2 regions of the Metabacillus dongyingensis genome follow, and region 2 is predicted to be linked to the other one. Evidence: predicted binding sites of a transcription regulator. Region 2 holds the regulator's gene; the other holds the start of a gene.

Region 1 (3,423 bases), 1.7 Mb from region 2:
GAGGCAAGGGTTTTTGTCAGCTCTGTTTTCCCGACCCCGGTCGGGCCCACAAACAGGAAGGACCCGATTGGTCTTTCTTTGGACTTTAATCCTGCACGGCTGCGGCGAATGGCTTTGGCTACTTTTTTAACAGCCTCGTCCTGACCGATTACTTTTCCTGATAGTTTAATCTCAAGGTTTTTCATCTGAGCCTGCTCGTCTTCCTGAAGTTTGCCTACTGGTATACCCGTCTTCTTTTCAATGATGGCCTGAATATCTGCAAGGTCGACTACAGCTTTAACAGGAGTCTGCATTTTCTCAAGCTTGAGCTCTTCATCGCGCAATTTGGCAGCAAGCTCGTAGTTTTCTTCCTTCGTTGCCTGAGCTTTTTTACTGGCGATTTCAGCTAATTGACCGCTGATGTCTTCGCCGCCGACTGCCTGAAGGTTCTTTTTCGAACCTGCTTCATCAAGCAGGTCAATCGCTTTGTCAGGCAAGTAACGATCCTGGATGTAGCGGTTTGACAAGGTTACAGTCGCTTTAATGGCTTCTTCGGTATACGTAACCTCATGGTATTTTTCATATTTATCCTGAATGCCTTTTAAGATTTCAACGGCTTTTTCAAGGGACGGCTCTGATACCATGACTGGCTGGAATCTGCGTTCAAGCGCTGCATCTTTTTCGATTTGACGGTACTCTTTTAAAGTCGTTGCACCTACAACCTGCAGCTCTCCGCGTGCAAGAGCAGGTTTTAAAATATTGCCTGCATCCATTGATCCTTCGGCAGACCCTGCACCTACAAGAAGATGAATTTCATCAATAAACAAGATGATGTTTTTCTTTTGCTGAAGCTCAGAAATCAGCTGTTTCATTCTTTCCTCAAATTGGCCCCGTATGCCAGTGTTTGCAACTAGTGAAGCCACATCAAGCAAGTATACTTCCTTGTTTTTCAGCTTAGCAGGGACATCGCCTTCTGCAATTTTAAGCGCAAAGCCTTCTGCTACAGCCGTTTTGCCTACTCCTGGTTCACCGATTAAAACGGGGTTATTCTTATTTCTTCTGTTCAGAATTTCAATTAATCTTTCGACCTCTGCATCTCTTCCAATAACAGGATCAATGACTCCTGCTTTTGCAGCTCGCGTTAAATTGCGGCCTAATTGGTCAAGAAGACCATTGCCTCCATGTTTATGAGTTTGACCTTCTGCACCTTGCTGGAATGGCTGAGAAGAAGGAACATTTCCGAATGATCCGCTTGGAACAGAGCTTCTATATTGTGCATAACAATCTGTGCAGAGCAGCACTTGCTGACGCTCCTGATTAATTTGAAGAGTTAAATGAACAGATGCTTTCTTAGCTTGACAGTGTTGACATAGCATAGTGAAAACCTCCTGATATATAATTTGACTTTGACTATCTTTGACTATTTAGGTGGTAAAAAATCACCTCATAGGATGATCTTGATTCATATTATAGTTTGACCTTATTTGACTTTCAAGTATTTTGCTTAAAATTTTATAAGTTAAATCGGAAATCTCATCAGGCTCTAAGTCGAAGCGTTTCGTGATTAGCTTCATAACTGAATTTGCAGCACTAAATGTGGGCTTCGACACGAGTTAAGTGCATCAAAACTGAATATGCGGCACTAAATGTGGGTTCCGACACGAGATAAGTGCATCATAACCGAATATGCGGCACTAAATGTGGGTTCCGACACGAGATAAGTGCTTCGTATCCGAATATGCGGCACTAAATGTGTGCTCCGACACAAGATAATTGTGTCATAACCGAAAATGCAGCACTAAATGTGTGCTCCGACAAGAGTTAGTGCGTCATAACCGAATATGCGGCACTAAATGTGAGCTCCGACCCGAGTTAAGTGCAACATAACCGAATATGCAGCACTAAATGTGGGCTCCGGCAAGAGTTAGTGCGTCATAACCGAATATGGCGGCACTAAATGTGTGCTCCGACACAAGTTAAGTGCGTCATAACCGAAAATGCGGCACTAAATGTGTGCTCCGACCCGAGTTAAGTGCATCATAACCGAAAATGCAGCACTAAATGTGTGCTCCGACACAAGTTAAGTGCGTCATATCCGAAAATGCAGCACTAAATGTGTGCTCTGACACAAGTTAAGTGCGTCATAACCGAATATGCAGCACTAAATGTGTGCTCGGACATGAGATAAGTGCGTCATAACCGAAAATGCGGCACTAAATGTGTGCTCCGACACAAGATAATTGTGTCATAACCGAAAATGCAGCACTAAATGTGAGCTCCGACACTAGATAAGTGCGTCATAACCGAATATGCGGCGCTAAATGTGTGCTCCGACACAAGATAATTGTGTCATAACCGAAAATGCAGCACTAAATGTGAGCTCCGACAAGAGTTAGTGCGTCATAACCGAATATGCGGCACTAAATGTGAGCTCCGACCCGAGTTAAGTGCAACATAACCGAATATGCAGCACTAAATGTGGGCTCCGACACGAGTTAACTGCGTCATAACCGAATATGCGGCACTAAATGTGAGCTCCGACACAAGTTAAGTGCGTCATAACCGAATATGCAGCACCTAATGTGAGCTCCGACACCGAGTTAAGTGCTTCAAAACCGAATTTGAAGCACATCATCGAGCAGGCAATCACTAAGTGGATGCAGGATTTTCAGGAGAAAAACAACCGTCCAAATGAAGTCTTTGGTGTAATCTTGTCCATGAGATTGGTCATTTTGGGGGATTTGGACGGGTTACCACCTGACTTATAAGATTAGTGAAGATTTGAGTCTTTTACTATTGAGATTAAATTAATGCGACACTTGTGAAAAATTTTCTTCTGCCAACAGGCCGAACCGCATTCAGGTTGTACTTCTTTCTTAACACCTTGTCTCATATACATGGTAAGAGTTCAGCTAAAGCATTCATCGTAACGGGGGTAGAAGATGAAGAATCAATGGTTTCAGGTTGTTCAAATCGCAGCTGTATATGTTGGAACGGTTGTCGGGGCCGGCTTTGCAACTGGACGGGAGATTGTGGAATTTTTTACGCAGTATGGCTTATTTGGCATACTCGGTATTTTAATATGCGGGTACTTTTTTATGCATCTTGGTGCAAAGATTATGATCATATCAAAACGGATCGGGGCAAAATCGTACCAGGATTTTAATCTTTTTTTATTCGGCAAGTCGTTTGGATTTATCATAAATTTCTTTATGCTGCTTGTCTTATTCGGTGTAACATCTGTGATGCTATCAGGTGCTGGGGCTATTTTTGAGGAGCAGCTGAAATTTTCAAGGCAGTTTGGATTGCTGCTTACCATCGTTCTGACGATCATCGCGATGTCTTTCGGCACAAAAGGGCTGTTTAGCGTCAATATTATTGTCGTGCCGCTTTTAATCCTCTTCAGTGTGCTTATTGCGGTATCATCATTTGATGCCCATACGT
Region 2 (3,423 bases):
GTCAGGTGGGCAGTTTGACTGGGGCGGTCGCCTCCTAAAATGTAACGGAGGCGCCCAAAGGTTCCCTCAGAATGGTTGGAAATCATTCGCAGAGTGTAAAGGCACAAGGGAGCTTGACTGCGAGACCTACAAGTCGAGCAGGGACGAAAGTCGGGCTTAGTGATCCGGTGGTTCCGCATGGAAGGGCCATCGCTCAACGGATAAAAGCTACCCCGGGGATAACAGGCTTATCTCCCCCAAGAGTCCACATCGACGGGGAGGTTTGGCACCTCGATGTCGGCTCATCGCATCCTGGGGCTGTAGTCGGTCCCAAGGGTTGGGCTGTTCGCCCATTAAAGCGGTACGCGAGCTGGGTTCAGAACGTCGTGAGACAGTTCGGTCCCTATCCGTCGTGGGCGCAGGAAATTTGAGAGGAGCTGTCCTTAGTACGAGAGGACCGGGATGGACGCACCGCTGGTGTACCAGTTGTCTTGCCAAAGGCATCGCTGGGTAGCTATGTGCGGAAGGGATAAGTGCTGAAAGCATCTAAGCATGAAGCCCCCCTCAAGATGAGATTTCCCATCACGCAAGTGAGTAAGAACCCTGAAAGATGATCAGGTTGATAGGTCTGAGGTGGAAGCGCGGTGACGTGTGGAGCTGACAGATACTAATCGTTCGAGGACTTAACCACAGTCTAATAAAGTGTAAAACCTAAGTGAAAACTTGTTATCATACGTTATTTAGTTTTGAAAGAATAACATTCTTTCTTCAATTGCATATTGTCTGGTGATGATGGCAAAGAGGTCACACCCGTTCCCATGCCGAACACGGAAGTTAAGCTCTTTAGCGCCGATGGTAGTTGGGGGTTTCCCCCTGTGAGAGTAGGACGTTGCCAGGCACGCAAATAAAAAGAACAGCAGAGATGCTGTTCTTTTTTGTATGAAAAAAATAAAAGGGCAGAGGACCTTTAGAGGGTTGGCGGCTGGAAGCAGGTTTTACTTTTTAGTAAGACTGCACGGATAAAAAGTAATTGGCTGAAAGGGGCATAAAACCGTGCAGAGCACGCATAAATGTTGTTCCAGCGCGTATAACTTGGCCGTGAACGAGCTCATATGCCCGGTGAGTGTGGCATAACATAAATTCTCTTCTAGGAAGGAGACAGGAGACAAAACCAGTGTATGATGGGGATGAGGCTCAAAATAAGAAGAGTAGTTTCAAAATGAGAACAAGTAAAATTAATCATTTATAGCATTTTAAACAGTGCTTCAGCAGTCTGAACTGTGAGGAAGAGATAAACCGCCCTTCTATTAGAAAAAGATATTCCCTTTCATGAATCCTGTTTTTTAGACGTATATATAACGTAACCCTCCATGTTTTTATCCCTTAATTAAAAATTCCTCTAAGCAGCCAGTAAATAAAATGGTGATTCCTGTTTAAAAACGTTTCACTGCCGTTAATAATGGAAATAGATAAATGAGTGGTTATAAGTTGAAAAAAAGTGAACTTCGTTTTATATTAGTGTTAAAGTCAAATATAGTCAAAGTCAAGTTAGGGGGAGGCGGAGTGCGGAATATTTCGGATGTCATTGAACAGTATTTGAAGCAGGTGCTCACTACGAGCGGTAAAGAAATCGTTGAAATCAAAAGAAGCGAGATTGCGGATAAGTTTCAATGTGTGCCCTCACAAATAAATTATGTGATTAATACGCGTTTTACTATTGAAAGAGGGTATATAGTAGAGAGTAAGAGAGGCGGCGGAGGCTACATTCGTATCATTAAGGTGAAATCGAACGATGCTGCCCACTTAATTGATCAGATATTGGGAATTATCGATAGACGGATTTCGCAAACCGCTGCTGAAGATCTTATTTTAAGGCTGGTTAATGAAGAAGTGATTTCAAGACGTGAAGCGAAGATTATGCTGAGTGTAATTGACCGTTCCGTCTTATATATTGATTTGCCGCATAGAGACGAGTTAAGAGCAAGGATGATAAAAGCTATGCTGACTTCCTTGAAATACCGATGAAAGCAGGTGAACAGACTTGATTTGCCAGGAATGCAATGAAAGGCCGGCAACTTTTCATTTTACAAAAGTAGTGAACGGCGAAAAGACAGAGATTCATATTTGTGAACAATGTGCACAGGATAACAGTTCGATGTTTATTGACAACAGTACTGGTTTTTCAATTAATAACTTATTAGCAGGTTTATTAAATATGGAACCTTCTATTTCAAAAACTAAGCAGGATGTTTTTAAGAAAAATGAAGTTTTGCAGTGCAGCAGATGTCAGATGACATTTCAGCAGTTTACAAAAGTCGGCCGTTTTGGCTGTTCGGAGTGCTATCGGACTTTTAATGATCAGATAAATCCTATTTTAAGGAGGGTCCATAGCGGAAACACTGTTCATGCGGGTAAAATTCCTGAACGAATTGGCGGTAGCATTCACGTCCGCAAACGAATAGAGTTATTAAAACAGAATCTTAAAGATTTGATACATCAAGAAGAATTTGAAAAAGCTGCTGAGACTCGAGATGAAATCCGTTCGCTTGAACTGAAATTAAAGAGTTCCAGAGGAGGAGAATCCTGATATGTCACTTCAGCAATTTATCAATCAGGCAATGAGCGCCTGGATGAGCAAGGAAGGACCTGATTCTGACATTGTTCTCAGCAGCAGAGTCAGGCTTGCAAGAAATATTGAGAAATATAAGTTTCCAACGATCGCGTCAAATGAAGAATCACAGGAAATTTTAAGCCTTTTTGAAGAAACTTTTTCGGATAAAAGTGTGAATGAAATTGGCAAGCTTGAAATGCTCAGGATGGAAGATCTGCAGCCCAATCAAAAAAGGGTTTTAGTTGAAAAACATTTAATTAGTCCAAATTTAGCGGAAGATTCTTCTTTTGGCGGATGTTTATTATCAGAAAATGAAGAAGTCAGCATTATGCTGAATGAAGAGGATCATATTCGAATTCAATGTTTATATCCAGGACTTCAGTTAAAAGAAGCATTAAAATCAGCAAGTGAGCTGGATGATTGGATGGAACACGCTGTAGATTACGCATTTGACGAGCAGAGAGGATACTTAACAAGCTGTCCGACAAATGTCGGAACAGGCCTTAGAGCATCAGTTATGATGCACTTGCCTGCACTTGTCCTGACACAGCAGATGAACCGGATAATTCCGGCAATTAATCAATTAGGTCTGGTTGTTAGAGGAATTTACGGGGAAGGCAGCGAAGCATTAGGTAACATCTTTCAGATTTCAAATCAGATTACACTGGGGAAGTCTGAAGACGATATAGTAGAGGATTTGCTGAGTGTTGTCCATCAGCTGATTGACAAGGAGCGTTCTGCACGCGAAGCCTTATATAAAACGTCGCAGATGCCTCTTGAAGACCGTGTGTTCAGATCTCTCGGCACTCTGACATACAGCCGTATAATCGAGT

What was found. The regulator CtsR, encoded in region 2, represses protease genes until heat stress. The targets are predictions, from matches to a motif close to ATGGTCAATAAAGGTCAAACA.
Region 1: the regulator CtsR is predicted to act here: its motif matches at 1,451-1,471, upstream of K8L98_RS09060 (ATP-dependent Clp protease ATP-binding subunit).

The regions. Positions count from the first base shown of each region.
Region 1 is NZ_CP082944.1:1,839,450-1,842,872, forward strand. It holds gene K8L98_RS09060 (ATP-dependent Clp protease ATP-binding subunit) at 1-1,355, opposite strand, end outside; gene K8L98_RS09065 (hypothetical protein) at 2,562-2,747, shown strand; gene K8L98_RS09070 (YkvI family membrane protein) at 2,922-3,423, shown strand, end outside.
Region 2 is NZ_CP082944.1:107,433-110,855, forward strand. It holds rRNA gene K8L98_RS00575 (23S ribosomal RNA) at 1-670, shown strand, start outside; rRNA gene rrf (5S ribosomal RNA) at 762-877, shown strand; gene K8L98_RS00585 (CtsR family transcriptional regulator) at 1,543-2,004, shown strand; gene K8L98_RS00590 (protein-arginine kinase activator protein McsA) at 2,021-2,566, shown strand; gene K8L98_RS00595 (protein-arginine kinase McsB) at 2,568-3,423, shown strand, end outside.